4 regions of the Streptomyces asoensis genome follow, and region 4 is predicted to be linked to each of the others. Evidence: riboswitches for the same ligand, from Rfam matches in the RefSeq annotation. Region 4 holds a riboswitch; each other region holds the start of a gene.
The links. A riboswitch is a leader RNA that binds a small molecule or an ion and turns the genes downstream of it on or off. The one in region 4 is predicted to bind cyclic di-AMP.

Region 1: it holds a riboswitch for cyclic di-AMP, as region 4 does, so the genes downstream of both, G9272_RS19115 (transglycosylase family protein) here and G9272_RS37825 (LysM peptidoglycan-binding domain-containing M23 family metallopeptidase) in region 4, are expected to answer to the same signal.
Region 2: it holds a riboswitch for cyclic di-AMP, as region 4 does, so the genes downstream of both, G9272_RS21595 (M23 family metallopeptidase) here and G9272_RS37825 (LysM peptidoglycan-binding domain-containing M23 family metallopeptidase) in region 4, are expected to answer to the same signal.
Region 3: it holds a riboswitch for cyclic di-AMP, as region 4 does, so the genes downstream of both, G9272_RS26455 (transglycosylase SLT domain-containing protein) here and G9272_RS37825 (LysM peptidoglycan-binding domain-containing M23 family metallopeptidase) in region 4, are expected to answer to the same signal.

Annotation. Positions count from the first base shown of each region.
Region 1 is NZ_CP049838.1:4,302,267-4,307,477, reverse strand. Features, by position in the region: gene G9272_RS19125 (cytochrome P450 family protein) at 1-350, shown strand, start outside; gene G9272_RS19120 (transglycosylase family protein) at 556-1,569, shown strand; cyclic di-AMP (ydaO/yuaA leader) riboswitch at 1,775-1,960, shown strand; gene G9272_RS19115 (transglycosylase family protein) at 1,964-2,680, shown strand; gene eno (phosphopyruvate hydratase) at 3,055-4,341, shown strand; gene G9272_RS19105 (FtsB family cell division protein) at 4,502-4,978, shown strand; gene G9272_RS19100 (DUF501 domain-containing protein) at 5,001-5,211, shown strand, end outside.
Region 2 is NZ_CP049838.1:4,844,420-4,849,630, reverse strand. Features, by position in the region: gene G9272_RS21610 (MarR family winged helix-turn-helix transcriptional regulator) at 1-150, opposite strand, end outside; gene G9272_RS21605 (dihydrofolate reductase family protein) at 205-1,332, shown strand; tRNA gene G9272_RS21600 (tRNA-Met) at 1,404-1,477, shown strand; cyclic di-AMP (ydaO/yuaA leader) riboswitch at 1,791-1,957, shown strand; gene G9272_RS21595 (M23 family metallopeptidase) at 1,967-2,989, shown strand; gene G9272_RS21590 (aldo/keto reductase) at 3,198-4,142, shown strand; gene G9272_RS21585 (PrsW family intramembrane metalloprotease) at 4,197-5,211, opposite strand, start outside.
Region 3 is NZ_CP049838.1:5,903,389-5,908,599, reverse strand. Features, by position in the region: gene G9272_RS26465 (LolA family protein) at 120-1,376, opposite strand; gene G9272_RS26460 (polyprenyl synthetase family protein) at 1,692-2,702, opposite strand; cyclic di-AMP (ydaO/yuaA leader) riboswitch at 3,336-3,564, shown strand; gene G9272_RS26455 (transglycosylase SLT domain-containing protein) at 3,568-4,041, shown strand; gene G9272_RS26450 (HAD family hydrolase) at 4,106-4,930, opposite strand.
Region 4 is NZ_CP049838.1:8,475,710-8,480,920, forward strand. Features, by position in the region: gene G9272_RS37815 (tyrosine-protein phosphatase) at 1-430, opposite strand, end outside; gene G9272_RS37820 (alpha-galactosidase) at 655-2,730, shown strand; cyclic di-AMP (ydaO/yuaA leader) riboswitch at 3,035-3,194, shown strand; gene G9272_RS37825 (LysM peptidoglycan-binding domain-containing M23 family metallopeptidase) at 3,199-4,164, shown strand; gene G9272_RS37830 (Tat pathway signal sequence domain protein) at 4,432-5,211, shown strand, end outside.

The DNA.
Region 1 (5,211 bases), 4.2 Mb from region 4:
TCGCGACCGAGCCGCTGAGCATCGGAGGGCAGGGCATCGCGCCCGGCGACCCCGTGCTCGTGGTGCTGGCGGCCGCCGACCGTGACCCGGCGCGTTTCTCGGACCCCGACACCCTCGACCTGTCCCGCCGCGACAACCAGCACCTCGGCTACGGCCACGGCATCCACTACTGCCTGGGCGCCCCGCTGGCCCGGCTGGAGGGCCAGACCGCGCTGGCCACGCTGCTCACCCGCCTGCCCGACCTCCGACTGGCCGCGGATCCGGCCGAGTTGAGGTGGCGGGGTGGGCTCATCATGCGCGGACTGCGGACTCTGCCGGTCGAGTTCACCCCGGTGCATTCCGGCTCATAACCGGTCCGTGTCTGACCGAATGTCAGCCGGAGTGTGACCGTTCGGCGGAGCAAAGGTGACCAACACTCAAGTCTGTGATCTTCACGTGATCTGCGCGGCATTAACTTGTGACAAGTGATCGTCTGCCGATACGTTCACTCGTCAGCGCGACGCTTCGGTTTCACCCGCCGCGCCGGTCAGTGCTGTCCAGAGAAAGGCCCCTCGCATGCTCTCCGGGAACGGTCGTCACCGTCGCCCCCGCCAGGCCCCGGCCCTCCTTGTCGCGGCCGGAGTGACGGGCTCCGCCATCGCCATCCCGCTGCTCGCCGCCTCCGGCGCGAGCGCGGCCGACGGCACGGTGTGGGACAAGGTGGCGCAGTGCGAGACCGGCGGCTCGTGGAGCGCCGACGAGGGTGGTGGCGAGTACGGCGGTCTGAGCCTCACCCAGAAGGACTGGGTGGCGCACGGCGGCCTCGACTACGCGACCAGTCCCGACCTGGCCAGCCGCAGCCAGCAGATCGCCGTGGCGCAGAAGGTGCTCGCGGCCGAGGGGATCGGCGCGTGGGGCACCTGCGGGCTGACCTCCGGGCTCACCCAGGAGAACGGCGCGCTGAGCGTGGACACCGGCGTGGCGGACGACTCGTCCGACTCGTCCGACTCATCTGGGTCTTCCGGATTGTCCGACCTGTCCCGGGGGTTGTCCGGATCCTCGGGCTCCTCGACCGGCGACGACTCCTCGACCGACTCGTCCGACTCGTCCGCTGATTCCTCCAGTTCTCCCTCGGCGTCCGCTTCCTCCCCTTCGTCCTCTTCCTCCGCCACGGATGACTCCGGAACGTCCGGCGGTTCCGGCGGCCAGGGTGACGGCTCGACGGGCGACGGCTCGCCCACGGCGACCCCGGGGACGGACGACTCGGACAAATACGTCCAGGATGAAGGTTCTTGGAGCCTTGTCGACACCGGCTCCCTCGGCTCGGGCAAGCACCGCGGTGCCACCGCCGACGAGGCCGCGACCAAGAGCGCGACCGACGCCGGCGTGGACGGCACCACCGCCGCCTCCGCCGGTCGGCATGCCGCGGCCACCTATGTCGTCCAGGAGGGCGACTCTCTCGCGTCCATCGCCGACTCCCTTGGTCTCGACGGTGGATGGCGTGCCCTCTACGACGAGAACAGGGACCTCATCGGCGTCGACCCGAGCAACATCGCCGCCGGTCAGACCCTCGACACAGGGGTGGAATAGGGCGCAAAGCCCAAGAAAAACAGCGGGAGTTCACGTCACGCTTCGCGCCGAATGTCCGGTTTGGTGAAAGTGTGGGATGAGTCTCAGAAGCCCTGATCGTCTTTGAAATTCCCCCGATCGCGTGTCTACGGTCGAGGCCGCTCGGCAACCCGAGCCCCGGCCGTCGCAACGCCGAATCCTGCCAGCGACGAACCGGGAACAGTCGTCGCGTCAAGCGCCGTAGGCAGGAGCGGGGGACCCAAGGTAAGTGCCGCGCCGGTCGGTTGACCGGAACGGCTAGGGGTGAAGCCACACCTCCCACGGAGCAGCGCTCCGGCGGACGAGGAGTGGCCGGGCAACTCACACGGCCCGAACCCGACAGCTCACCTCGCAGGCGTCGGTGAGGGGATCCACCATGCTGTTTTCCGGTAAGGGCAAGCACCGCCGTCCCTCCAAGGCGACCCGGGTCGCCACGCTCGCCGGCGTCACCGGCGTCGCCATCGCCGCCCCGCTGATGGCGGCCGGCAACGCCTCCGCCGCCACCGCCTCCGAGTGGGACGCGGTCGCCCAGTGCGAGTCCGGCGGCAACTGGTCCATCAACACCGGCAACGGCTACTACGGCGGCCTCCAGTTCTCCGCGTCCACCTGGGCCGCGTACGGCGGCACGGCCTACGCCTCGCAGGCCAACCAGGCCTCCAAGTCCCAGCAGATAGCCATCGGCGAGAAGGTCCTCGCAGGTCAGGGCAAGGGTGCCTGGCCGGTCTGTGGTACCGGCCTGTCGGGCGCCGCCTACAACGGCTCGAGCGCCGACTCCTCGAGCTCCGGCTCGTCCAGCTCCTCCGGTTCCGCCGGCTCGTCGAACAGCGGCAGCACCAGCAGCCGCTCGACCGAGGAGCAGAGCGCCTCCCGCTCGACCGACCGCCCGGCCGCCTCCAAGACGGTCACCACCCCGACCGGCAAGAAGGTCAAGAAGGGCGACGGCGAGTACAAGGTCGTCAAGGGCGACACCCTCAGCTCCATCGCCGAGAAGCACAAGGTCAAGGGTGGCTGGGCGAAGCTGTTCGAGCTGAACAAGGACATCGTCGACGACGCCGACCTCATCTACCCGGGCCAGCAGCTGCACCTGAAGTGACACCGTGCCTGAAGTGACACCCCACGTGAAGTGACACCTGGCCCCCAGAGAAGCCACAGCGCCCTCACATCCGAGGTCGGCACACTGAAGACCTCGTGAGGGTCCCCCCGTCCCCACGGGCTCCCCGCTCCGGTGCGTGTTCCCCCGTACGCACCGGAGCGGGGTTTCTCTTTGCCCGTTCGTCACTTCCTGTCGGCTTTTCTCGGCCACCCCCTTTGTTCCGGGCGGAAACAATAGGTACCGTCTGTCTGTCCACGGGACGGTCGGTCGGCTGCCGACGGCCCCGGGGCGGTTAGGCTCTAGTCGCAAGGCTCAGCAAGGGCTCATCAAGGCCCCTGGGCCCCGCACAACCAGCGTCACATCCCAAGAAGGAGATGCTCGTGCCGTCCATCGACGTCGTCGTAGCCCGGGAAATCCTGGACTCCCGAGGCAACCCCACGGTCGAGGTCGAGGTCGGCCTCGACGACGGCAGCACGGGTCGTGCCGCCGTTCCGTCCGGCGCCTCCACCGGTGCCTTCGAGGCCATCGAGCTCCGCGACGGTGACCCCAACCGCTACCTCGGCAAGGGTGTCGAGAAGGCCGTCCTCGCCGTCATCGAGCAGATCGGCCCGGAGCTCGTCGGCTACGACGCCACCGAGCAGCGCCTGATCGACCAGGCCATGTTCGACCTGGACGCCACCGACAACAAGGGCTCGCTCGGCGCCAACGCCATCCTCGGCGTCTCGCTCGCCGTCGCCCACGCCGCCTCCGAGGCCAGCGACCTGCCGCTGTTCCGCTACCTGGGCGGCCCCAACGCGCACCTGCTGCCGGTGCCGATGATGAACATCCTGAACGGCGGCTCGCACGCCGACTCCAACGTGGACATCCAGGAGTTCATGATCGCCCCGATCGGCGCGGAGTCCTTCTCCGAGGCCCTGCGCTGGGGTGCTGAGGTCTACCACACCCTCAAGAAGGTGCTGAAGACCAAGGGCCTGTCCACCGGCCTCGGCGACGAGGGCGGCTTCGCCCCGAACCTGGAGTCCAACCGCGCCGCGCTCGACCTCATCATCGAGGCCATCCAGCAGGCCGGTTACGTCCCCGGTGAGCAGATCGCGCTCGCGCTCGACGTCGCCGCGTCCGAGTTCTACAAGGACGGCAAGTACGAGTTCGAGGGCAAGTCCCGCTCGGCCGCCGAGATGACCGAGTACTACGAGGAGCTCGTCTCCGCGTACCCGCTCGTCTCCATCGAGGACCCGCTGTACGAGGACGACTGGGCCGGCTGGAAGGTCATCACCGACAAGCTGGGCGACAAGGTCCAGATCGTCGGCGACGACCTCTTCGTCACCAACCCCGAGCGTCTGGCCCGCGGCATCGAGGAGGGCTCCGCCAACGCCCTGCTCGTCAAGGTCAACCAGATCGGTTCGCTGACCGAGACCCTGGACGCCGTCGAGATGGCCCAGCGCAACGGCTTCAAGTGCATGATGTCCCACCGCTCCGGCGAGACCGAGGACGTCACCATCGCCGACCTCGCCGTCGCGGTGAACTGCGGTCAGATCAAGACCGGTGCCCCGGCCCGCTCGGACCGCGTCGCCAAGTACAACCAGCTGCTGCGCATCGAGGAGATCCTCGACGACGCCGCGGTGTACGCCGGCCGCAGCGCCTTCCCGCGCTTCAAGGGCTGAACCTTCCCGCACGTCCGCTCTGCGGACCTCGGGCACAGCAAGGGCTGACGCCGCCGACCCGAACCGGGTCAAGGCTCCGCCAGTCGTACGTACGTCCCCGTACCCGGTCCCGTACCGTGTGCGGGGACGTACGCACGTGTGAGACGGGAGGCGGGAAGCAGTGGCCGTGAAGGACCGGGACCGTTTCTCCACCGCGACCAGGATCAAGCTGCTCGGCGAGCAGACCGCGGCCCGGGTCTACCGCTCCCAGACCAAGCGCCAGGCCCGCCGCTCCCGGCTCACCGGCCGCGCCGCGCTCCTCGCGCTCGTCCTGTGCACGCTGATCGTGGCCCTGGCCTACCCGATGCGCCAGTACGTCTCCCAGCGCGCCGAGATCGCCGATCTGGAGCGCGAGAAGCAGCAGGCCAGCGAACGTGTCGAGCAGCTGCGCGACCTCAAGGCGCGCTGGCAGGACGACGCCTACGCCGAGCAGCAGATCCGGCAGCGGCTGCACTACGTGCTGCCGGGGGAGACCGGGTTCGTGGTGATCGACCCGGACGCGGCCAAGCAGTCCCGCGCCGACCTCGGCGCGACCGACCGCCCCTGGTACTCGAACGTCTGGGACGGCGTCGACAAGTCCGACGCCTCCGACCAGTGAACTGACCGATAGAAAGACAGGCATGCAAACGCCCCCGCCGACCACCCCGCGCACCGAGCCCACCGACGCGGACGTCGAGGCCTTCAAGCAGCAGCTCGGACGGCCGCCGCGCGGTCTGCGCGCGATCGCGCACCGCTGCCCGTGCGGCGAGCCGGACGTCGTGGAGACGGCCCCCCGCCTGCCCGACGGCACGCCCTTCCCGACGCTGTACTACCTGACGTGCCCGAAGGCCA
Region 2 (5,211 bases), 3.6 Mb from region 4:
GGAGAGGTTGGCGAGGATGGAGTAGTACAGATGAGGCAGGCCGGCCTCCTGCTGGAGCTGCCGGTCGATCGCATCCTCCAGCAGGAGGTAGCCGGCGACGTAGGCGCGCCAGGCGCGCTGCTCCTCAGGGGACAGCCAGCGAGTCGTCATACAGCCAGTGTAGGTTTGTTTCAAACTTGAACCAAGACCCGGGGAGCTGTGTCGATGCCGTACCCGTACGTCCTGCTGTCCGCCGCCGTCTCCCTCGACGGCTACCTGGACGACACCACGCCCGAGCGCCTGCTCCTCTCCAGCCGCGCCGACTTCGACCGCGTCGACGAGGTACGGGCCTCCGTCGACGCCATCCTCATCGGCGCCGGCACGATCCGCGCCGACAACCCCCGGCTCCTCGTGAACTCCCCCGAGCGCCGCGCCGTCCGCGTGGCCGCCGGACTGCCGCCGTACCCCCTCAAGGTCACCGTCAGCGGCTCCGGCGACCTCGACCCGGCGGCGAACTTCTGGCACACGGGCGGCGAGAAGGTCGTGTACACGACGGAGAAGGGCGCCGAGCGGGTCCGCGCGCTCGGCATCGCCGCGGACGCCGTCCCGCTCGGCCCCGAACTGGACTGGCGCCGCCTCCTCGAACACCTCCACGACGTACGCGGCGTACGACGCCTCATGGTCGAGGGCGGCGGAACGATCCACACCCAGCTGCTCCGGCAGGGCCTCGCCGACGAACTCCAGCTGGTCCTCGCCCCGCTGTTCGTGGGCGACCCGGCCGCGCCCCGCCTCTTCGGGCCGGGCGGCTACCAGGGCGGACGCCTGCGCCTGGTGGAGACCAGGCGCATCGAGGACGTCGTCCTGAACCGCTACGAGCCCACCGCCCCCGGCGCCGGACCGCTGCCCGCCGCGGCCGACCGGCACTGGCTGGCCGTCGCCTGCGAACTCGCGGCCGACTGTCCGCCGTCGGAGACCGCCTTCAGCGTCGGCGCGGTGATCGTGGCCGCCGACGGCACGGAGCTGGCACGCGGCCACTCCCGCGAGGCCGGCGACCCGGTCGTGCACGCCGAGGAGGCCGCCCTCGCGAAGCTCGACCCCGCCGACCCCCGGCTGCCCGCGGCCACCGTCTACAGCAGCCTCGAACCGTGCGCCCGCCGCTCCTCCCGGCCCGCCCCCTGCGCCCGCCTCATCCTCGACGCGGGAGTGCGCAGGGTGGTCACGGCCTGGCGCGAGCCGGACACCTTCGTCACGGAGGCGGACGGAACCGGTCTGCTGACGGCTCAGGGCGTCGACGTCCTCGTGCTCCCGGAGTACGAGGAGCGGGCGAAGGAGCCGAACCGCCACCTCCTCTGAGGCCGCCGGGGCCCCGCGAATCAACCGATGTGCTTTCTGCCCCGCTGATGGCGTACAGTTGTGTTCATCGCCGCGGGGTGGAGCAGCTCGGTAGCTCGCTGGGCTCATAACCCAGAGGTCGCAGGTTCAAATCCTGTCCCCGCTACTGATAAACCGAAGGCCGGAATCCGAAAGGGTTCCGGCCTTCGGTGTTTTCGTCGACCACTCCCTCACTCTTGGTGACCGGTCGACCGCCCTGCGCATAACGACTGAGTCACCATCAAAACTCCTGTGACTGAGGAAGCGTTTCCGGGGCATGTCGATCCGTGGTCAACTCGCCCGTTTTTCACCGCTGGTAGCCCAAAAGTCCAGGCCAGAAATGTTGTTGATCAAGAGGAACAGCTTGGAAACCCACCCCCGGGTCTATTAACGTTCGATAACGCAGCGCGGTCGTCCCAGCCGGCACCAGAGTCGGCTCCGTGCGGCACGTGCCGAATCCCGCAAGGGAACCGGGGAACCACCACCATGGGGTGAATCACGCGGAAGCCGTCGTGAACTCGCAGAGTCCACGACCGGTATACGCGCGTAGGAGACCTTCCCGCTCCGAACCCGTCAGCTAACCCGGTAGGCGACGGAAGGAAAGGAGTGCGCCCGCGTGGCGTCCAACCCGCCTGCCCCCGAGGCCCCGTACGCGCCCAGCCAGCGGTCCACAGAGACCTTCGGCTACGGCGACTACCGCACCGACGAGGGACCTTGGGAGGAGTGGAACCCCACCGCGGAGTCCACTCGCCCGGTACGCGGCAAGCACCGCGTCGCCAAGCAGCGCGGCGGCGGATTCGCCCGCAGCTCCACCGTTCTCGGCGTCGGCGTCATAGCCGCCGTCAGCGCCGGTGGCATGGCCAGCGCCAACACCGGCAAGGCCCCGGTCTCCATCTCGATGCCGGACCTGCCCAACGTGGGCTCGCTCATCTCCGACGACGAGCCCGCCCCGGAAGCCGCACCGGCCCTCGCGGGCTTCGGCTCCGAAGCCGCCGTGGACACCGAGGAGAGCGCCGCCGACGCCGGCGAGGCGCTGCGCAGCCGGATCATGGCGCAGGCCGAGTCGCAGCAGTCCCAGGTCGAGGTCAAGGCGCTCGCCGCAGCGGCCAAGGCCGAGGCCGACGCCGCCGCCAAGGCCGAGAAGGAGGCGGAGGCCAAGGCCGCCGCCGCGAAGAAGAAGGCCGCCGAGGAAGCCGCCGCGAAGGCCGAGGCCGCGCGCCTGGCCGAGCTGGCCAAGCAGTACACGCTGCCGACCTCCTCGTACACCATCACCTCGACCTTCGGTCAGGCCGGTTCTCTCTGGTCCTCCGGCTACCACACGGGTCTCGACTTCGCCGCGCCGACGGGCACGCTCATCAAGGCCGTCCACAGCGGCACCATCACCGAGGCCGGCTGGGCCGGTTCCTACGGCTACCGCACCATCCTGACCCTGGACGACGGCACCGAGCTGTGGTTCTGCCACCAGTCGTCGATCAGCGTCAGTGTCGGCCAGAAGGTCGCCACCGGTGATGTGATCGGCCGCGTGGGCGCGACCGGGAACGTCACCGGGGCCCACCTCCACCTCGAGGTCCACCCCGGCGGCAGCGCCGACGGCATCGACCCGGCGGCCTGGCTGCGCGGCAAGGGCCTCAACCCCTGAGCCGTCCCTCCGAGAACCCTGGGTCGTCCCTTCGGACACCCTGAGCCGTTCGTTCGGTCACCCTGATCCATCCCGGCAGCCCTGACGCCCTCCGCGTCAGGGCTGCCGGTCTGTGCTGTCCACATCGCGCTGTTCACATGGCGCTGTTCACATGTTCTTCGCGTCCTGCCCGGAATGGGCGGGCCAGCGGCGCCCGTTGTGATGAAGCATGACTTCTCTTCGCAAGCTCGGCTCCTCCGACCTCGAGGTCTTCCCGCTCTCCCTCGGCGGCAACGTCTTCGGCTGGACCGCCGACGAGACGGCCTCCTTCGCCGTACTCGACGCCTACGCGGCCGCGGGCGGCAACTTCGTCGACACCGCCGACTCCTACACGGCGTGGGTCGAGGGCAACAGCGGTGGTGAGTCCGAGACCATCATCGGCAGGTGGGTGAAGGCCCGGGGCAACCGCGACGACGTCGTGATCGCCACCAAGGTGAGCCAGCACCCCGAGTTCCCCGGCCTGTCCGCCGACAACATCAAGGCCGCCGCCGACGCCTCGCTCCGCCGCCTGGGCACCGACCACATCGACCTCTACTACACGCACTTCGACAAGCCCGAGGTGCCCGTCGAGGAGATCGTCGGCGCGCTCGACGAGCTGGTGCGGGCGGGCAAGGTGCGGCACATCGCCGCCTCCAACATCACGCCCGAGCGTCTCCAGGAGTCCCTGGAGTTCTCCGACCGTGAGGGCCTGGCCCGGTACGTCGCACTCCAGCCCCACTACAACCTGGTCTCCCGCGACACCTACGAGGGCGGCCTCCAGGACCTCGCCGCCCGCTTCGGCCTCGCTGCCGTCCCGTACTTCGCGCTGGCCGCCGGCTTCCTCACCGGCAAGTACCGGCCCGGTACGACCGTGCAGAGCGCCCGCGCCGCCGGCGCCGCCAAGCACCTCGACACGGAGCGGGGCCGGAACGTCCTCACCGCCCTGGACGAGATCGCCCAGGCCCACGACACCGAGATCCCCACGGTCGCCCTGGCGTGGCTCGCCGCGCAGCCGACGGTGGCCGCGCCGATCGCCTCCGCGCGGACGGTCGAGCAGCTGCCGGCTCTGCTGGGGGTGGCGCAGCTGGAGCTGACGGGGGAGGAGATCACCCGGCTGACCCGGGCCTCGGCCTGACCTGCCTCGGCCATACCGGCCTGACCTGCCTCCCCCTGACCGTCTCGGCCGGACCTACTGGTGCGGGTGGGGGGCGGGGTACGGCCCCGCCTGATACCCGGGCCCGGGTCCGTGCGTGGGTCCGTGCCCGTATCCGGGGCCGGGGCCGTGTGCTGCGGGGTACCCGTAGCCGTGCCCGTATCCGTACGACGGCCCCACCGGATTCCCGTACACCGGCGCCGCCGGATGCCCGAATCCGGCGCTGTGGCCCTGGGACTGGCCCTGGGCCGGACCCTGGCCGTACCCGTACACCCCGTACACCGGCCAGGGCGGCGCGGCCACCCGTACCGGCGGGGCCGTCATCCGGGCCGCGTGGTCCAGTGCTGGCCGGGCGACGTCCTTCCGCCTCCACAGTTCGTTGAGCAATTCCCGCTCGCGTACGAGGAAGTCGACGCCGGCCCGCCCCCGTCGGCCGCGGTGCCGCAGGAACGCGAGGGAGGTCGCGTACGCCTCGTACCGCGCCACCTCCCGCGCCGCCGGCTTGCCCAGGTGACGGCCGGCGTACTCCCGGGCCAGCCGCCGGGCCCGCATCGAGCCGAGCGCGAACGGCTCGGCCGGGGTGAGCCAGCCGGCGGTCGCGTAGGCGGGCAGTTCCTCGCGTACGGTGCGCAGCTCGCGTTGCCGCGTCCACACCACCAGCCAGGTCAGCAGCCCGAACGCCGGCACCATGAACGCCGCGTACACCGCGAAGAACCCGAACTCGCCGAACGACGAGGAGCCGTTCCACAGGGCGTGCATGCCCATCGCGAGGAGCAGCCCGCACAGCGGGACCAGCACACGCCGCAGGTGCTGGCGGTCCCCGGAGAGCGCGGCGACGCCGAAGCCGATGCCGGTCAGGACGGTGAACAGGGGGTGCGCGAACGGCGACATGATGACGCGTACGAAGAAGGTCGCGGCGGTGACGGACGCGATGCCGGTGTCGCCCGTGAGCTGGTCGGTGCCGAAGGCGGTGCCGAGGTAGAGGATGTTCTCGGTGAAGGCGAAGCCGGTGGCGGTGACCCCGGCTATGACCACGCCGTCGACGATCCCG
Region 3 (5,211 bases), 2.6 Mb from region 4:
GGCCTCCGGTGTCCGTGGCGGCCGGTCTCTGCCCTACGTCACCCGCGCCACCACTTCATCACTTCACCACTCGACCACTCCGCACGCTTCGACCACGCCGCACGCTTCGACCGCTTGGCCTACTTCGCCGCGTTCGCCGCCTTCACCAGGGCGTCCTTGGTGACCGCGCCGACGTAGACCTTGCCGTCGTCCGTCATCAGGGCGTTGATCAGGCGGGTGGAGAAGACGGTGCCGGAGCCGAACTTGCCGGTCACCTTGTCGCCGAAGGAGTCGAGGAAGCCACCGAGGTCGCCGCCCGCCTCCGCGCCCGAGGGCACGCCCTCGCCGCCGGTGTCGAAGACGGCGACGGACGTCCAGCCCTCGCCGAGGACGTCGAGTCCGTCGAGGCCGTCCGTGCCCGCGGCTCCTTCGATGCCTTCGAGGTCCTTCGCGAGGTCGGACTTGTCCGAGTGCCCGGGGGCGGTCTCCCCGGCCTCGTCGCCCTCGGTGACCTTCGCACCCTTGGGGGCGGTGAAGTCGAAGGTGGACGCGGCGGGTTTGGCGAAGCTGACCTGGGTGAAGCCCGCGTCCACGACGGCGGCGCCACCGCTCGCCGGGGTCAGCGTGAACTTCAGCGGCAGGCCCGTCTTCGCGTCCACGGCCACACTGATCGCGCCGACCGTGGAACCGGACTGCTTCGGCTTGACCAGCAGCTTGTAGGCGTCACGGCCGGCGACCTGGACGGTGCCGTCGACGGTCACGGAGGTCGTGTCGTCGACCGCCTTCAGAGCGTCCTCGGTGAGCTCCTTGGGCGTGGCGGGGACGGGGGTCTCCGCCTTGCCGGAGCCCTTGCCGGAGCTCTCGTCGGCGGTCGAGTGGTAGACCTCGTTGGAGGCGCTGTCGTACCCCCACACGTCCTTGCCGTTGTGGATGACGCTGTACTCGGCGGCGTTCTCCAGCAGCGAGAGCTTCTGCCGGTCCGGGCCGTCGGCGGCGACGCGCAGGGTGTGCGTGCCGGCGGCGAGCTCGGTGAGCTTGGTGGACGGGTCGGCGGACGAACCGTCGCCGCCCTGGGTGGCCCCCGAGAGGAGCCCGCTCTCCAGTCCGCCGAGGTCGGGCAACCCGAGATCGGTGCTGATCTTCACCGTCCCGGACAGCTGCTGCACGTCCGAGGCGGCGATCTTGTCGAGGAGCTGCTGTGCGGTGATCTTCGGCAGGTCGGGGTCGCCGGAGTCGGCGAGCGCCGGGACCAGCCCGATCGTCGCCGCCGCGACACCGATCACGGTGACCGGGACGATGTACCGTGCGGCCTTGCGCCGTCCGAGGCGCAGGTCGTCGGCTTCCGCGCCGGTCGACTCCGCGCCGGTCGTGGTGTCGTCGGATGCCTTCGGTGCCATGTGTGCCTTACCTCCGTCGTCGGCGGCGGCTGGTCATCTCACGCCTGAACGTCCCCACCCCGAGCCGCCATTCTCACCCGAATCGGTGAGGAGTGGTGTTTTCCGTGGTTCCCATCTGACCAAATCAGCCACGGGGAAGCGTCAGCCCGAGGGCTCAACTCCACGTACGCCTGCGGTATGACACCAAGATGACGAGGCGGCATCCGACCCGTAGGGGTCCGGTCCCTGGGGTCCGGTCCCTGGGGTCCGGTCCCTGGGGTCCGGTCCCTGGGGTCCGGTCCCTGGGGTCCGGTCCCTGGGGTCCGGTCCCTGGGGTCAGCCCGCCCGGTGGACCACCGCGTCGCAGAGTTCCATCAGCGCCGCCTTCGCGTCGCACTCCCGCAGCGGCGCCAGCGCGGACCGCGCTTCCTTCGCGTACCGCACGGTGTCCCGGCGGGCCTGCTCCAGCGCCGGGTGGGCCCGGAGCGCCTCCAGCGCCTCGGTGTGCCGGGCGTCGTCGGTCAGGTCGGAGTCCAGCAGCTCGCACAGGGCGATGTCCTCGGGCAGCGACAGCCGCGCCGCCCGCTCCCGCAGCCGCAGCACGGGCAGCGTGGGAACGCCCTCGCGCAGGTCGGTCCCCGGTGTCTTGCCCGACTCGTGCGAGTCGGAGGCGATGTCCAGGACGTCGTCCGCCAGCTGGAAGGCGACACCGAGCCGCTCGCCGTACTGCGTGAGCACGTCGACGACCGTCTCGTCGGCGCCGGACATCATCGCCCCGAACCGGCAGGCCACCGCCACCAGCGAGCCCGTCTTGCCGCCGAGCACGTCGAGGTAGTGGTCGACCGGGTCCCGCCCGTCCGTCGGCCCCGCGGTCTCCAGGATCTGACCGGTGACCAGCCGCTCGAACGCCTCCGCCTGCACCCGCACCGCCTCCGGCCCGAGGTCGGCCAGGATGTGGGAGGCACGCGCGAAGAGGAAGTCACCCGTGAGGACGGCGACGGAGTTCCCCCAGCGGGTGTTCGCGCTGGACACCCCGCGCCGCACGGCCGCCTCGTCCATCACGTCGTCGTGGTACAGCGTGGCCAGGTGGGTCAGCTCCACCACGACGGCCGAGGGCACGACACCCGGCGCGTACGGGTCCCCGAACTGCGACGCGAGCACCACGAGCAGCGGACGGAACCGCTTCCCGCCCGCGCGTACGAGGTGCTGGGCGGCCTCCGTGATGAACGGGACCGCACTCTTGGTGGCCTCGAGCAAGCCTTCCTCGACAGCCGCCAATCCGGCCTGGACATCGGCTTCCAGAGCCTGGTCCCGCACGCTCAGCCCGAACGGCCCGACGACGGTCACGAGGGGTCTCCTGTCTGCTGGTGTCTACTGGCGATTACGCGGTTTGTCGATAGGTCTCTGCCATCACTCAAGTCAGCGTATCCGGTCACGTTTCGATCACCGATAGCCCCCACGTCCCGCGGGCTCGAATGGACTCGCCCGGGAGGCGCCCCGCAGGCCAGGCGCTATCGGATCACGCCCGATATGTTTTTGATCAGCTCATATGAGCGGACATGGAGAGAGTTTCCGGGAAGCGCGGATTCATGTCCCGGACCGGGGCTCCCGTCGGACCGACGAGCTCGCCCGCCCCCTCTCCACGTGACGACGATCACGCAATCTCCTCACCCTCCCCCGCGACGTGTCGGGCGCGACGGCGGGCGATTCCCCTCCACGGTCCATCGCTGGTGCTTTAACAATGAGTTGGGCCTAATGCCCGATTCGCCACTCTTGTGAACGCCGGTGAGTTGGCTCACTCCCCACGGAGATCCGATCCGACCTCACCATTCACCGATTCTCCGCACCCCTTAAGCAAGTTGAAGGTTTGCACCCACAAAGGATCAAGCACCCCATAGGTCACAGACCAAGGTCAATAGGGGTGATCTGTGAATCCGGTACTTGTTTCGGACATGTGCTCTCGCATACGTTCCCGGCCTGTCGGGCGGAACGCCGAATCCTGCCGCCGCCCGAACACCCATCGATACCGCTCGGCAGGAGCGGGGGAACCAGGTAAGTCGCCGAAACGGACTTTCCAGATGTCTTGGACACACAAGACGTTCAGGACAGTCCGGTACGGCTTGGGGTCAAGCCGCGACCGTCAGGACGCGACCGGGCAGCTCCCGCCCGAACCCGACAGCTCACCTCGCAGGCGCCGGAGAGGAAATACGACATGCCCGCTGCCGCTCAGCCGCGCCGCAACCGTTTCATCCGCACGATCGCCGTCGCCGCCACCGGCGCGGCCGTGCTCGCTCTCCCCGTCCTCGGGGCGACCACCGCCTCCGCGGCGACCCCGACCGTCTCCACGGCCACCAGCCTCGGCTACGCCAACAACCTCGACGGCTGGATCCGTGCCTCCCTCCAGGTCATGGGCCAGCACGGCATCCCGGGGACGTACAACGGCATCTACCGCAACGTCATCCGCGAGTCCTCCGGCAACCCCAACGCCATCAACCTCTGGGACTCCAACGCGGCCGCGGGCATCCCGTCCAAGGGACTGCTCCAGGTCATCGACCCGACCTTCCGCGCCTACCACGTCAACGGCACGTCGTGGGACTCCTACGACCCGGTCGCGAACATCACCGCCGCCTGCAACTACGCGGCCGCACGCTACGGCTCGATCGACAACGTGTTCGGCGCGTACTGACCGTCCCGCCGGCCGGTCGCCGGTGTCGGTAGCCGACAGCCGGTAGCCGGTAGCCGGTAGCCGGTTACGGAAACAGTCGTTCGAGGACGACGGCCACGCCGTCGTCCTCGTTCGACGTCGTCACCTCGTCGGCCACCGCCTTGAGCTCCGGATGGGCGTTGGCCATCGCGACACCACGAGCCGCCCAGTCGAACATCGGGATGTCGTTGGGCATGTCCCCGAAGGCGACGGTGTCCTCGGGCCGCAGCCCCAGGTGTTCGGCGGCCAGGGCCAGACCCGTCGCCTTCGTGATCCCGCAGGGCTGGAGTTCGACCGTGCCCGGCCCCGACATGGTGACGGTGGCCAGCGAGCCGACCACCGAGCGGGCCGTCGACGCCAACTCGTCGTCGGACAGCGTGGGATGGCGCAGCAGCACCTTGCTGATCGGCTCGCACCACAGGTCGTCGCGCCGGCCTACGCGCAGGGCGGGCAGCGTCGGGTGCGGCATCCGGTAGCCCGGCTCGATGAGCGTCAGCCCGTCGACACCGTCCTGGTCGACGGCCGCGTACAGCTGCCCGACCTCCGCCTCGATCTTGCCGAGCGCGGTCTCGGCCAGCTCCCGGTCCAGGGTGACCGACCACAGCAGACGGTCCGCGTCGGCGTCGTACAACTGCGCGCCCTGCCCGCACACCGCGAGCCCCCTGCTGTGCAGCCGGTCGAGCAGCGGGCGCACCCGGGGCGCGGGCCGTCCCGTCACCACCAGGTGGCGTGCGCCGGCGGCCGCCACCCGCGCGAGCGCGTCGAGCGACCGGTCGGAGAAGGTGTCGTCGCCGCGGAGCAGCGTCCCGTCCAGGTCGGTGGCGATGAGGGAGTACGCGGTGCGCTCGGCATATGCGATGGGTGCGGCCATGATCAGAGAATACGGATCCCAGGCCTCCCGGGTTCGACGCGAACCGGACGACGTCCATGTCCTGTCCTGTTCTGCCAACTCCCCTTGTGCGCCTGGCTCACGACTGGCTGCCGACTGACTCAATGAAACGGCTTTCTGGCACATCGCCGGGTAGCGGACGGTTAAAGGCCTCTGCACCGGTTGGCAACAACATGCGACGCTACCTACCGCGACGCCCAGGTGGAGCGGTACCGTCCAGGTGTCCAGGGGGGACTTGATCGGGGGGTCAGGTTGAGCAGTGG
Region 4 (5,211 bases):
GCAGCACCCGCGCGTGCTCGGCCGTCCGCTCCTTGATGATCGAGCGGTAGGAGGCGATCATCCGGCCGGCGGCCTTGCCGTCGCCGAGGATCCCGCGCAGCTGGTCGATCTCGCCGTCGCGGACCATCTTCCAGAACTCGGAGCCGTCCGCCGGGTCCGACAGGGGCAGGTTCACATTGCGCACGCCCGGCAGTTCGACGTCCGGGCCCTCCAGCTTCTGGTCCGCGGCGTTGCGGAAGTCGAAGATCGTGTGCAGGCCCAGGTCGGAGAGGAACGCTGCGTCCTCGTCGGTCGCGTGCGCGAGATGGCCGCTGCGGAACAGCACGCCGTGCCGCACCCGCCGGCCGTCGACGGTCGGCAGACCGCCCACGTCCCGAAAGTTGCGCACACCGGCCAGCTCGGGCTCGGTCGACGGGATCTGCTGCGTCACGGGGGCTCCCCTCCCTGTCGGTCTCCGTCGGCGCGGCTCGTGGTGGCCGACGGGACATCTCCACGACGATACGACATGGATTCCCCGGGCAACGGGTTGTCCACAGGGCGGTGCTCCGGACGTCTGCCCAGGTGAAGAGTTGTCCACGGAAAGTTGCCCGGCAGGCCGACCGCATTCGATGATGTTGGTGCTTGATCGCACCTGTTCGAATTAGTGGGGGTTTGATGCCCGAGATCGCCGACAACGGCCGCACCTGGCTCCTTTCGGGGCCGACGAGCAGCTACGCCCTCCACCTCACCGAGGCCGACGAGCTGGTCCACCTGCACTGGGGTCCGGGCATCGCGCTCGCGGACGCCGAGGCGCTCGCCATCCTCCCGCCGTCGGAACGGGGGGCCTCCTTCGAGTCCCCGCTCGACGGCCGGGAGGAGTACCCGGTCGAGGGCGGCCCCCGCTTCGTCCGGCCCGCCCTGTCCGTGCGCACCGACGAGCGGCGCGGCACCGAGTGGTCCTTCGAGGACTTCGAGGCCGACGGCGACGAGCTGCGGCTGCGGTTCCGGGACGCCGGGCTGGCCGTCACCCTGCACTACCGGATGCGGGGCGATGTCGTAGAGCGCTGGACGACCCTGCGCAACGACGGTGAGCGGCCGCTGGAGCTGCTGCGCGCCGACTCCGCCACCTGGACCCTGCCCGAGCGCGACGACTGGCGGCTGTCGCAGCTGCACGGCCGCTGGGCCGCCGAGTCCCGGCTCACCCGGGCCCCCCTCACCTACGGCGAGAAGGTCATCGGCAGCCGCCGCGGCCACACCGGGCACCAGCACCTGCCCTGGGTCGCCCTGGACACCGACGCGACCGAGGAGCGTGGCGAGGTCTACGGCTGCGCCCTCGGCTGGTCGGGTTCCTGGCGGATCGCCGTCGCCCAACTCCCGGACGCGCGCGTGCAGATCACCGGAGGTGCCGGGTACGACGACTCGGGTCTGCTGCGGCTGGCCGCGGGGGAGTCCTTCACCACACCCGTCTTCGCCGGCCTGTGGAGCGACGCCGGCTTCGGCGGGGCGAGCCGCACCTGGCACGCCTACCAGCGCGCGTACGTCGTCCCGGACGCCGAACAGCACCGGCCGGTGCTGTTCAACTCCTGGGAGGCCACCTACTTCGACATCTCCGAGGAGCAGCAGGGCGCGCTCGCCCGGCGGGCCGCCGCGATCGGCGTGGAACTCTTCGTCGTCGACGACGGCTGGTTCGGGGCGCGCACCGGCGACCACGCCGGGCTCGGCGACTGGCGGCCCAACCCCGACCGGTTCCCCAACGGGCTGAAGCCGCTCGCCGACCAGGTGCACGCCCTCGGCATGCAGTTCGGCATCTGGGTCGAACCCGAGATGGTCAACCCGGACAGCGAGCTGTACCGGGCCCACCCCGACTGGGTGCAGTTCCAATCCGGACGAAAGCGGACGGAGTTCCGCAATCAGCTCATGTTGAACCTGGCGCGCGAGGACGTCCAGGAGTACCTCTGGGAGCAGCTCCACGGGCTCCTCTCCAGTGCGCCCGTCGACTATGTGAAGTGGGACTTCAACCGCTGCTTCACCGACGCCGGCTGGCCGGACGACCCCTACCCGCAGCGCCTCTGGGTCGACCACGTCCGGGCCCTGTACGCGCTCCTGGACCGGCTGCGGGCGGCCCACCCCGAAGTCGCCTTCGAGTCCTGCTCCGGCGGTGGCGGGCGCATCGACCTCGGGATCATGAGTCGCACCGACCAGGTGTGGACCTCCGACAACACCGATCCGCTCGACCGGCTCGACATCCAGCACGGCTTCAGCCAGATCCACCCCGCCCGGGTCATGGCGGCCTGGGTCACCGACAGTCCCAACGCCCAGCTCAACGGCCGGGTCAGCTCGCTGCGCTTCCGGTTCGTCAGTGCGATGGCCGGCGTGCTCGGCGTCGGCGGGGACCTCTCCGAGTGGAGCGAGGAGGAGCTCGCCGAGGCGCGTCGGTGGGTGGACCTCTACAAGGAGATCCGGCCCCTCGTGCAGCAGGGCGACCTCTACCGGCTGCGGCCCCCGGCGGGCGGCCTGAGCGCCGTCCAGTATGTGCGCGGTGACGAGAGCGTCGTCCTCGCCTGGCTCCAGGCGCAGCGGTTCGGCGAGCCCGTTCCGGCGCTGCGGCTGCGCGGGCTCGACCCGACAGCATCGTACGAATGCCGCGAAACGGGCGAAGTTCACCGGGGGGCGGTGCTGCTCCACCATGGACTGCGCACCGGACTGCGGGGCGACCTTGATGCGACGGTTATCCGGCTGCGTCGCATCTGAGGTTTCTGTCCGAATTGGATCCTTCGTTCCAACTCGCTCTGGAATAAAGGAACCTGGAGAGCTGTCACGTGAGCAGCGTCATATCCGTGACCGTACGTCGTCCGTCATGTTCACGTAATTCGCATGCTTTTCCAGGGTGCTTGGCGGCAAATGGGCCCCCTGTCTCACGGAGTGTGACCGGGGATTCTCACAGCGGATCAAGAGAAAGGCGTTAACAGCGCAACCTCTGCTTGTCCCTGTGCGTCCTGGTCGCTTACGTTCCACACCAATCCGGACGGACGCCGAATCCTGCCACCGCCCGGAATCCGCACACTCACCCGTATCTGGCAGGAGCGGGGGACCCACAGGTACAACCGCCTGTTCCGGTCTCCGGAACAGGCTTTGGGGTAAAGCCGCGCCTCGGCGCGGCCGGGCATCTCCAGCCCGCACCCGACAGCTCACCTCGCAGGCGCCGGAGAGGAATTCGCCATGCCCGCGAAGGGTAAGCACCGCCGTCCGAAGGCCCACCGCTTCACTCGTTCCATAGCCGTCGCCGGAACGGGCGGCGCCGCGCTCGCCCTTCCGCTCATAGGTGCCGCCGGCGCTCACGCGGCCCCCGCGCAGTCCGTCGCACAGTCGGCTTCCCAGGCCGTTCCGGAAAAGGCCGTGCAGTCCGTCCCGGTGGCGCAGAAGACGGCCACCGCCACGACGGCCAAGACGTACACCGTGCAGTCCGGCGACTACCTGTCGAAGATCGCCGACGAGCAGAACGTCAACGGCGGCTGGCAGAAGCTGTACCAGGACAACCGCCAGGCCGTCGGCAGCGACCCGTCGCTGATCCACCCCGGACTGAAGCTCTCGATCGGCAAGAAGGCCGCGACCGGCAGCACCGGTTCGTCGTTCGGTTCCTCCTCGTCCTCCTCGTCGAAGTCGAAGGCGTCCGGAGCCAAGTCGTCGTCCCCTTCGTCCTCTTCATCCTCGTCGTCCGGTTCGTCCTCCTCGAAGGCGGTCACCCAGGCCGCCGAGAGCGGCACCGGTACCTCCGGCGGTTACACGCTGCCGGTGGCGGGCGCCACCGTCGGCACCGCGTACCACACGGCCGGCAGCATGTGGTCCAGCGGCTACCACACCGGTACCGACTTCGTCGTCCCGACCGGCACCTCCCTCAAGGCCGTGGGCGCGGGCACCGTCGTCTCCGCGGGCTGGGGCGGCGCGTACGGCAACCAGGTCGTCATCAAGCTCGCCGACGGCTACTACGCCCAGTACGCCCACCTGTCCCAGCTCTCCGTCTCGGCCGGCCAGACCGTGACCGCGGGCCAGCAGCTCGGGCTCTCCGGTGCGACCGGCAATGTGACCGGCCCGCACCTGCACTTCGAGATCCGCACCACGCCGGACTACGGCTCCGACGTGGACCCGATCGCCTACCTCCGCTCGCACGGCGTCTCTGTCGGCTGACCCCCTCCGACTCCGACGACCTCCCGCCTGACACGCGGCCGAAGGCCGGACCCCGATCCCCGGGTCCGGCCTTCGGCATGTCCGGGGGGAGCCGGTGGGCCGGTGGGTCGGTGAGTACGGCGAGCCGGTGTTGGAGTTTGCGCGTTCATGATCGTTCTATTGCGTTCTTGTGGCAGCCCTTCTTGTCCCATCGACAGGCGGGACAGAGTGGGGACACAGTGATCTCCGTCAGTGAGCAAGCGCTTTCTATCGCTCCTCGGAGGTCCTGTGTCCGGCGTCGACCGACGCACCGTCATCAAGGGCGCCGCCGCCGCGGCCGCCGCCGCCCCGTTCTCCTGGGCCCTGTCCCGCACCGCCGCTGCGGCCGACGGCGCCGCCGCCGACACCGAGCTGCACTGGCTGGAAGGCGCCGCGCCCGACGTCCACGCCGGTGCCACCTGGGGCGTGCCGTGGGCGCGCGGCGCCTACCGCCCCGAGCAGAAGTTCAGGCTCGCCACGGCCGACGGCGACGACATCCCCGTCCAGAGCTGGGCCACCGCGTACTGGCCCGACGGCTCGGTGAAGTGGACCGGGCACGCCGTCGCGCCGGGCACGCCGAAGGCCGACCGGTTCGTGCTGGGCGCGGGCACGCCGGCCGCCCCCGCCCAGCGGGTGACCGTCACCCGCGGCAGCGGCGGCCGGGTCGAGGTGTCGACCGGAGCGATCACGGCGGTCTTCGCCGCCAAGGGTTCCGACACCGTCGTGCGCGCTGTCAGGCGCGGGTCGACCGAGATCGCCCGCGACGGGCGGCTGGTCGCGCTGCGCCAGGAGTCCGTGCGCGAGGGTGCGGAGGTGCAGAGCTTCGCGGGCCGGGTGGAGAAGGTCGAGGTCGAGCAGGACGGCCCCGTGCGCGCCGTGATCCGGGTCGAGGGCCGGCACCGGCACGGCGGCCGCGGCTGGCTGCCCTTCGTGCTGCGCTTCGCCTTCTTCGCCGGCGCCGAATCCTTCCGCCTGGTGCACACCTTCGTCTGGGACGGCACCCAGGAACCAGGCTCCGACCAGGGGGAC